Regions from separate parts of the Acidovorax temperans genome, predicted to be linked through region 3. Evidence: predicted binding sites of a transcription regulator. Region 3 holds the regulator's gene; each other region holds the start of a gene.
What was found. The regulator LexA, encoded in region 3, represses DNA repair genes until DNA is damaged. The targets are predictions, from matches to a motif close to ACTGTATNNNNATACAGT.
Positions count from the first base shown of each region.

Region 1: imuA (translesion DNA synthesis-associated protein ImuA) is a predicted target of LexA. The motif match lies at 1,128-1,145, and genes of this name have one in related genera.
Region 2: recA (recombinase RecA) is a predicted target of LexA. The motif match lies at 1,807-1,824, and genes of this name have one in related genera.

Region 1 is NZ_CP117193.1:2,043,272-2,046,546, reverse strand. It holds gene PQV96_RS09750 (nucleotidyltransferase family protein) at 1-315, shown strand, start outside; gene PQV96_RS09745 (superoxide dismutase family protein) at 456-974, opposite strand; gene imuA (translesion DNA synthesis-associated protein ImuA) at 1,199-2,134, shown strand; gene PQV96_RS09735 (DNA polymerase Y subunit UmuC family protein) at 2,097-3,275, shown strand, end outside.
Region 2 is NZ_CP117193.1:28,325-31,599, forward strand. It holds gene PQV96_RS00130 (hypothetical protein) at 1-98, shown strand, start outside; gene PQV96_RS00135 (N-formylglutamate amidohydrolase) at 147-1,070, opposite strand; gene PQV96_RS00140 (MarR family winged helix-turn-helix transcriptional regulator) at 1,197-1,694, opposite strand; gene recA (recombinase RecA) at 1,875-2,945, shown strand; gene recX (recombination regulator RecX) at 3,240-3,275, shown strand, end outside.
Region 3 is NZ_CP117193.1:1,932,495-1,935,769, forward strand. It holds gene adk (adenylate kinase) at 1-177, shown strand, start outside; gene PQV96_RS09260 (asparaginase) at 389-1,366, opposite strand; gene lexA (transcriptional repressor LexA) at 1,451-2,125, shown strand; gene PQV96_RS09270 (hypothetical protein) at 2,255-2,743, shown strand; gene PQV96_RS09275 (D-2-hydroxyacid dehydrogenase family protein) at 2,866-3,275, shown strand, end outside.

The DNA.
Region 1 (3,275 bases), 110 kb from region 3:
GGCGATTTGCCGCTGGTGCAGCCCGCGACGTTGCAGGCCATGGCGCAGGTGCTGCGGGAAGAGCAGGCCGTGGTGGCGTGGCCGGAGTTGGCTGGCGAGCGAGGGCACCCTGTGGCGTTTGGGCGCGCCTGTTTGCCCGACTTGCTGGCCCTGCAAGGCGAAAAGGGCGCCGCGCCCGTGGTGCGCAAGTGGGCAGAGCAGGGGCGGGGGCTGGCGGTGCCGGTGCAGGACGAAGGTGTGGTGACAGACATTGACACCGTGGATGCGCTGGCGCGGGCCGAGGCGCTTTGGCGCCAGCGCCAGGCTGCTGGGTGATGAGCACCCACGTCATGGCCGGCGCTGCGGTCGTCGTGCCCCTGGCCCCATGAAAAAGCCGCAGTGTTCGCAGCGGCTTCTTGTTTTATGGGGCAGTAGCGTGGCCCAAAGGCCGTTGCTCTGCGCAGAGCGCGCTGGGCTTATTTGACAGTAATGACCGCACAAGCCAGGCGGGGCCCGGCATTGCCTGTGGGCTGGGTGGTGTAGTCATCGGGGTCGCGGTGCACGATGAGGCCCTTGCCCACAATGTCATTGGCCGTGCTGCCCACGCGAATGCTGCGCGATTCAAAGTTGAAGCTGACCGTGCCGTTGGCGTCCGCTTTCAGGCTGGGCAGATCGCCGGTGTGGTGTTCGCCCTTGCCGTGGTGGCCGTGGGGCTTGCCGCCGGGGTTGAAGTGGCCGCCAGCGCTCATGCCGTCGCCGCTGCTGCAGTCGCCTTTTTCGTGGATGTGAAAGCCATGCTCGGCACCGGGTTTGAGGCCGGTGATGGTGCCTGACACCTTCACCACATCACCCGTTTGCGCAAACTGCACGGTGCCTGCGGTGGTGTTGCCCCGGGTGGGCTGCAACTGCGCGGTGGCAGTGGGGCCTGCGGTGTAGCTGGCACAACCTGCCAGCGTGGCTACGGCGACAGCCGCCAAGACAAAGCGAAGATTCATCACATGCTCCTGGAGTGAAAGAAAGGGTGGGCCGCCACTGGCGCAATTCAAAAAGTGCTGGGCAGCCGCAAAGCCATGTTACGCACGGCTGGTGCGTTGTGGGTGGGCCCAGGGCCACAAAGTCTGGTGCAAGAGGTGTGGAAATGTTTAAATACTGTATAAAAATACAGTTATTATGCGATGCACGAAGCACCGTTGATCCACCCACCATACGAGCCGCCGCCATGTCTGCCTTGTCTTTTGCACCCCCGCGCGGTGCGCCAGCCAAAGGCCCTGTGCATTTGCAGGGTGTGTGGCTGGGCCACCAGTTGTGCGATGCCGCTTCGGCCCCCACCCAGCCCACGGGGCACAGCGCGCTGGATGCGCAGTTGCCCGGTGGCGGCTGGCCCATTGGTGCGCTGACCGAGGTGCTGCAGCCCGACCCCAGCCGCCATGCCTGGCAACTGCTGCAGCCCGCGCTGGCGCAGGCCACGGCGGCCCGGCCGGGGGCCGTGGTGCTGGTGGCCCCGCCGTTCGAACCCTTTGCCCCCGCCTTGCAGGCTGCAGGGCTGCCACCTGCACGATTGTGCAAGGTGAAGCCGGGGGCTGCAGCTACCGGCAAAGCCGCCACCGCCGCGCTGTGGGCTGCCGAGCAGGCGCTGCGCTGCCGCGATGTACTGGCCGTGGTGGCCTGGCTGCCCCAGGCGCTGCCCGAGCAACTGCGCCGCCTGCACCTGGCCGCCGCGCAAATGGGGCAGTTGCTGTGGGTGTTTCGCCCGGCAGGGGTGCGCCAGCAGGCATCGCCTGCGCCGCTGCGCCTGTGGGTGCAAGAAGACGTGACCCAACCCCTGGCCATGCAGGTGCAGGTGCTCAAGCGCAAGGGGCCGCCGCTGGCGCAGCCTTTGGTGTTGCCGGCGGGGTCAGCCCGGCTGGCGCAGGTGCTGGCAGCAGGCGCCCTGCGCAGCCAGCAGCGGCGAGGGCAGGGCGCTGTTGCGCCTGTAACGCCTGTGCGGTCATTGCCCGTTTCTGCTGCGCCTGCGGCATTGCCCGCATTGGCGCTGGCCACTGCGTTCGGGATGCGAGAGGGTGGTGCTGCGCTGGGTGGTTTGCAAGAGCCTGCCGGTGGGTGGAAGGGGGTGGCACATGCACTGGATCGCCTGGCCGTGCCCGCAACCCGTTGAACCCCGCCCACCCAGCGCCCACGCCCCTGGGGCAGCGGGTGCTGAGCCCAGCCTGCACGCGCACGCACCGTCGGGCGGTGTGCCCGGTGCTACGCCCACATGGCAAACGGTACAAGGTGCCGAGGCCTGGTGGGCGCTGCGCTTTACCCCCAGGGTGGCGCGTGTGGATGAGGCACTGCTGCTGGAGGTGTCTACGACTGAGCGCCTGTGGGGCGGCCGCGCGGCGCTGCTGGCCCAGCTGCAAGCCAGTGCGCCTGCGATGGAAACCGGCGTTGCGCCCGAACCTGCACCAGTGGCCGAGCTGGCGTCTCCATCGCCCCGTGTACAGCCACCGCCCGCGCCTTTTGCCCAGGGCGCTACATCGTTCCAGGCCCTGGCACTGCTGCGGCTGCAGCAGGCAGGGCTGCGCCCACCCCGGCGCGTGCCGCACGATTTGCCCCTGCACACCCTGACAGCGCTGCGCCCCCATGTGGCCAGCCTGGCGCGCATGGGCTGCAACACCTGGGGCCAGTTGCGCGCCTTGCCGCGCGATGGGGTGGCGCGGCGGCTGGGCGCCGCGGCCTTGCATGCGCTGGACTGTGCCTTTGGCGATGCCCCCCACACGCACACCTGGCTGGAGCTGCCCGAAACCTTCGCCCTGGCGGCCGAGCTGCCCGCGCTGGCCACCTCGGCCGATGCGCTGCTGTGGTCGGCCCACGCCTTGCTGCAAGCACTGCAGGCCTGGCTGCAGGCGCGCCAGCAGGGCGTGCTGGCGCTGGAACTGGCCTGGCACCACGACCTGCGCAAGGTGGACGGCAAGCCCGTGCCCCCCTGGCAGGCGCTGCCCGTGCGCACCGCCCAGCCCACGCAGGCCCTGGCCCACCTGCGCCGCCTGCTGGCCGAGCACCTGGCCCGCACGCCGCTGGCCGCACCCGTCAACCAGATTGCCCTGCGCGCCCTGCAAACTGTGCCCATGCCCCAGGCCAGCGCCAGCCTTCTCCCCCCTGCAGGCGTGGTGGGCCGCAGCGCCGAAGACCACGCCCGCAGTGAAAGCTGGCACCAGCTGGTAGAGCGCCTGTCGGCCCGCCTGGGGCCCGAGCAGGTGCAAGGCGTGGCGCTGGTGGCAGACCACCGGCCCGAACGCATGCAGCATTGGCAACCC
Region 2 (3,275 bases), 1.9 Mb from region 3:
CGAAAGACTACCTGTCATGGAGCCTACTTGGTCTTCTCGTGCAAGAGGGAAAGATGGTTCGTGGCGATCACAAGAAGCACAAGGCGACGGTTAAATGAATTCTTCTTTCGTCCTTTGACGTGCTCCAACTGGGCATTTGAGCCGCCTTAACCCCCGCGCGGATCCGTCGCCAACAACTTCTCCGTCAACGCCTTTAAATCCGCCTGCAGCCGCGCCATGCCCTCCGGGTGGATCGCCAGCGTGCCTTCGTCCATGTACAGCTTGCGGTTGATCTCCAGCTGGATGCTGTGGCGGTGCTGGGCGGGGGCGCTGTAGCGGCGCACCAGTTCCACGCCTTTGTAGGGGTGGTTGTATTCCACGCTGTAGCCGCGCTCTCGCAAGTGGTCGCACACCAGGGCCGACAGGGCGGGGCTGGCGGTGGTGCCGTCGCGGTCGCCCACCACAAAGTCGGCGTGCACCAGGCCCGGAAAGTCGGTGGCGTGGCTGGCCGAGATGGCGGGCATGGAGTGGCAGTTGATGTGGATGCTGTAGCCGTGGCGCGCGTGGGCGGCGTCTATGGCCTGGGCCACGGCGGCGTGGTAAGGACGCCAGCAGCGGTCGATGCGGGCGCGCACCTCGTCTACGCTGAGCAGGCGGTCGTAGATGGCTTCGCCTTCGTCGGTGAACTTCCAGATCAGGCCCTTGCCCAGGCGCACTTTGTTCAGCACGGCGGGGTCTGTTGCGACTGCGTCGGGCCAGGGGGCGTCGAGCAGGGTGGTGTCCAGCTCCAGGGTGTCGCGGTTGGCGTCCAGGTAGATGCGGGGGAAGTGGGCCTCGACCCAGGCCACGCCCAGGGCGGGGGCGAAGGCGTAGATTTTTTCGACGTGCGTGTCTTCGGCGCGGCGCAGGGTGGGCAGGCTGCAGGCGGAGCGGAAGTCGGCCGGGTAATGGGTGCCGCTGTGGGGCGAGTCAAACACCAGGGGCGTGGTGCCGGGTACGGTGCTGACCATGGCGGGCTGCCCAGGCGTGCCGGTGGCACCGGGCTGGGCTTGCTGGAGGGGTGGGTGCATCAATGGGAAGGCTGCATGCATAGGCAAGGCTGTGTGGGTGGGGGTGGCTGGCCGGGCCGCCCGGACCGGCATTGGGGCATGGACTGTGTTGCCCAGTATGCCGGTTTGTGGCCAGGGGGGGTGATGGGGTTAGTTGGGGGGCATGGGTCAGTCGCTGCCCCCCGCATAGGCCTCCAGTCCAATCGCCACCACGGTGGCAACGTCGTTGCCCACTTCGGCGCGGAACTCTGCTTCGGCCTGCGTTACCGCATCCCGAAACCCTTGCAGCCACGCCAGTCCGGTGGGGGTGAACAGCACGCGGCGCGCCCGGGCATCGTGCGGGTCGGGCCCGCGGGTGACCAGGCCCCAGGCCTCGCACTGGTCTACCAGCTGCGCCATGGATTGCTTGGTCATGCCCGCTCGCTGGGCCAGGTCGGTCAGCCGGTCGCCCCCCAGGGACAAGTGCCGCGTGAGGTGGATGTGCGCGGCGCCCACCTGGTCGCGTGCGGCCAGGTTGGACAGGGCCAGGGGCACTTCCACATTGCGCGCCATGAGCTGCAGCACCCGTGCATCAAAGCGCCGCATGGCGTGGCCCAGCAGCCGGCCCAGGTGGGTCTGGCGCCAGGCATCGTCAGGCGGGGTGGTGCCGGGGGGCGTGGGGTGCATGGTGGGCTGCCAGTCGGTATCTGGAGGGGGTTGGTAGATGGTAAGGCAAACTGACTAAAAAATTGTTTACTTGGTCATTTTGCGCATCTACATTACTGGTCAAGCAGCCAGTGCTGTTGTTAATAACAGTATTTTGATCACTGGCCCACCGATCACTTCGTTTTATTCAGGAGCCCTTCCATGGACGTCAAAGGTACCAACCCCGCCCTGCCCGTGAACACCGAAAAGGCCAAGGCCTTGGCCGCAGCGCTGGCGCAGATTGAGAAGCAGTTTGGCAAGGGCACCATCATGCGCCTGGGTGAAGGCGAGGCCATTGAGGACATCCAGGTGGTTTCCACTGGCTCGCTGGGCCTGGACATTGCGCTGGGCGTGGGTGGCCTGCCCCGTGGCCGTGTGATCGAAATCTATGGCCCTGAGTCGTCGGGCAAGACCACCCTGACGCTGCAGGTGATTGCCGAGATGCAAAAGCAGGGCGGCACCTGCGCGTTTGTGGATGCCGAACATGCGCTGGATGTGCAATACGCCCAGAAGCTGGGCGTGCAACTGTCTGACCTGCTCATCAGCCAGCCCGACACCGGCGAGCAGGCGCTGGAGATTGTGGACAGCCTGGTGCGCTCGGGCGCTGTCGATTTGATCGTGGTGGACTCGGTGGCTGCGCTCACCCCCAAGGCCGAAATCGAAGGCGAAATGGGCGACGCCCTGCCCGGCCTGCAGGCCCGCCTGATGAGCCAGGCGCTGCGCAAGCTCACTGCCACGATCAAGAAGACCAACTGCACGGTCATCTTCATCAACCAGATCCGCATGAAGATCGGTGTGATGTTCGGCAGCCCCGAAACCACCACGGGCGGCAATGCGCTGAAGTTCTACGCCTCGGTGCGTCTGGACATTCGCCGCACCGGCACCATCAAGAAGGGCGACGAAGCCATCGGCAACGAAACCAAGGTGAAGGTGGTCAAGAACAAGGTCAGCCCCCCCTTCAAGACGGCGGAGTTCGACATCCTGTTTGGCGAGGGCATCAGCCGCGAGGGCGAGATCATCGACATGGGCGTGAGCGCCAAGATCATCGAAAAGAGCGGTGCCTGGTATGCCTACAACGGCGAAAAAATCGGCCAGGGCCGCGACAACGCCCGCGAGTTTCTGCGCGAGAACCCCGACCTGGCGCATGAGATTGAAAACAAGGTCCGTGAGCAACTGGGCATCGCCCTGTTGCCTGCGGCATTGGCGGCAGCCAGTGCTGCAGACGAGGCGTAAGCCGAGTGGACCGCAGTTTCACTAAAACAAGGTCCGTGAGCAACTGGGCATCGCCCTGTTGCCTGCGGCATTGGCGGCAGCCAGTGCTGCGGACGAGGCGTAAGCCGAGTGGACCGCAGTTTCACTAGAACAAGGTGCGCGAAGGCTTGGGCATTGCCCTGTTGCCCGGCGCGCTGCAGGCTCCTGCTGCTGCTGGTGAGTGAGCGGCTGCGCCTGAGTTTTTGATTCAAATAGCCTGCCAGCGCTTGCCAATCAAGCGCTGGCAGCTATCAAAACCGAAGCATTCCATCTGCCATGGGTTTCACCACGCTATCGCTCACGGGTCGCGCG
Region 3 (3,275 bases):
GAAGAAACCGTCAAGAAGCGCCTGCAGGTGTACAGCGACCAGACCCGCCCTCTGGTGGACTACTACAGCAACTGGGCCAAGAGCGAACCATCGCAGGCTCCCAAGTACCGTGCCATCAGCGGCACCGGCAGCGTCGAAGAGATCACGGCGCGCGCGCTGGAAGCGCTGAGCAGCTGAGTTCTGCCATGCCATCCGGGGTGATGCAGCAGGCACTTCTGCACATTGCTCTGGACGGCGTCCCTCAAAAGCCCCAGTAGGCACCCAGCCTGCCGGGGCTTTTTACGTTCAGTCGCCCCAATTGGGGTGCGCTCTTGCCCTCAGAAGTCTGCGCTGTCAAAGCAGTAGATACAAGGCGGTAGCGAGATAGCACAGCCTGTGACGACAGAGATCAAACGCCGGAATTCTGAGCGCCCCGCTCTGCAAGCAAGTCAAGCAACAGTGCCACCCTTGCCTTGATGGGCGAGAGCCCGGCATAGCTGGGGAAGTCCCCCAAATCCCCCACCAAGGACTGACCCTGGCCGCAACGGGTTGCCTTGACAACGCGAACACCACGCTCGCTCGCGCGCAGCAACGCGTCCTTCAATTCATGGTGCAGTGATCCATTGCCCGTGGAAGCCACCACCAGGCCGTTTACCTGCGCGTCTACCAAGGCATCTACCGCACGGCCACTTGCGCCCGCGGCGCTCAGCACCACCTCAACCCAAGGCCAACCCTGCGCCGCAGGCAGATCATTCAACAGTGCTGTGTGGGTTGAATTGGCCTGCGTTGAGGGGCGCCGTACCCAGCGCACCTGGCCTTCTTCTACCCACCCGCAAGGCCCTGCCTCACCAGAGCTGAACGCATCGACCCGGTAGGGAAACGCCTTGTGAACCCAGCGCGCTTCATGGATAGCGCCTGCAGCCACAGCCAGCACGTCCCTGGCATCTGGCTCCAAGGCGACAGCCACAGCGTCCAGCAAGTTTTGCGGCCCATCGGGCGACAAAGCCGTGGCAGGACGCATGGCGCTGGTCAACACCACGGGTTTCTGGGGGCTCAAGATGCACTGCAGAAACCAAGCAGTTTCTTCGAGCGTGTCTGTGCCATGGGTAATGACAATACCGCGCACCTCGGGGTCTGCCATCGCATCCCGGCAGCCCATTGCCAGTGCACGCCACACGTCAAAATCCATGTCCTTGCTATCAATCTGCGCAACTTGTTGTGCAACCAGTTCGTGGCCTCGCAACGCCGCCTGCATGCCAGGAATATTCGCCAACAACTCGCCTATGGCGACCTCACCAGCTTTGTAGCCCACGTTGTCAGACATGGAAGCCGCCTTGCCGGCAATCGTGCCACCCGTGCCAAAAACGACGATTTTTTGCTTACTCACTTGCGCACTCCAAAAAACTGGTCAAAAATACAGTTACTGGATTAAAAAACAGTAATCAACCACCCCGCCCTTACCCACACCGCCATGCTCGACAACCCCAAACTCACGGCCCGGCAGCAGCAGATTCTGGACTTGATCCAGCACGCAATAGCGCGAACCGGTGCCCCACCCACACGGGCAGAAATTGCGACAGAGCTAGGATTCAAATCCGCAAACGCTGCTGAAGAGCATTTGCAAGCATTGGCCCGAAAAGGCGTCATTGAACTGCTCAGTGGAACCTCCCGTGGTATCCGCCTGCGCAATGACACCGTCAGGGCCATCAACGCCGCCCGTGGGCAACACTTTGCCAACCCCCTGCAGCAGGCAACCCAATTGTTTTTGCCCTTGATCGGACGCGTCGCCGCAGGCTCGCCCATTCTCGCGCAGGAACATGTGGACCAAACTTATTGCGTGGAAAACAGCCTGTTCCAGCACAAGCCTGACTATCTCCTCAAAGTCAGAGGCATGTCGATGCGCGATGCGGGGATCATGGACGGCGATCTGCTCGCTGTTCAAGCGACCAAAGAGGCGCGCAACGGTCAAATCGTGGTGGCGCGTCTGGGCGACGAAGTCACCGTGAAAAGGCTCAAGCGCACCACCAAAGGCATTGAACTGCTGCCTGAAAACCCAGATTACCCCGTCATCACAGTCCAGCCGGGCGAAGTGTTTGAAATTGAGGGGCTGGCGGTAGGTCTGATTCGCAACACCATGCTGATGTAACGCACAAGGTCAGTGCACAGGTTCCAGGTGGCGGGCGTTTGGCGCAGCAAGTTTGCTTGCGCCATCCCTGGAACATTCTGTTGTTTTCAATCCTGCCTATGTTCGTCCACCGAGTTTCGGAGAATTCACATGGGAAATGGAACCACGCCCCTTTCATCCATCCATAAGCCGCTGGCCGCAGTGACGCGCTTGTTGTCGTCGCTCAAGGGCAGCAAAAGGCACATCGGCATCGCTTCCAAGGAGATCGATGGCGATGCGCCACCCAAGCCATTGCCCACACTCGCCACCAGTCGTACGGAAGTGCACTTAACCCTGGCCAACCAAGACGCTGTGGCTACCACCGTGTCTCGCCGCAAGCAAACTTCGACACGCAAAGGTCGGCATTTGTATGTTGCGGCGAGCAAACCGATTCAAAAAGGCGAGACTGCAGACCTCTTCGCCACTCCTTCGGAGCAAGATGCCCCTGCAGGCTCAAAGCAGACCCTCAAGCCTCTTCGAATCGTTCACTCACGCGGCGGCAAAGATGAAGGCAAGCTAGTGATCTCCGGACGAATGGCAGACGTATGCGCTGAACTGGACCGTATGGCGGCCAGAGAAGCCGCTCTGGCGTACGGATGATTCAAGCTCGCTGACTGAGCACGCGGCCATGGCCCGCCAACCCGCTACATCGCGTTGCATATGGAGTTTGCGAAGCGACATCGTGCAAGGAATCGGCGGGCTCAACAAGGCACAATATCGGGATGAATATCGTTATCCTGGACGACTACCAAGACGCGGTACGCAAGCTGCATTGCGCCTCGCGGTTAGACGCCTACACAGCCAAGGTCTACACCAACACCGTCAAAGGACTGGGCCAACTTTCGGTACGGCTGAAGGACGCAGACATCATTGTGCTGATCCGGGAGCGAACCCAAATCACCCGGCAGCTGATAGAGAAACTCCCTCGACTCAAGCTGATCGCCCAGACCGGGAAGATCGGCAGTCATGTGGATGTCACGGCTTGCACCGAGCGAGGTATTGCGGTCGCTGAAGGTGTGGGCTCGCCAGTAGCGCCTGCCGAGCTGACCTGGGCTCTGGTCATGGCTGCCAGCCGCCGCCTACCCCATTACATTGCCAGTCTCAAACATGGCGCATGGCAGCAATCCGGCCT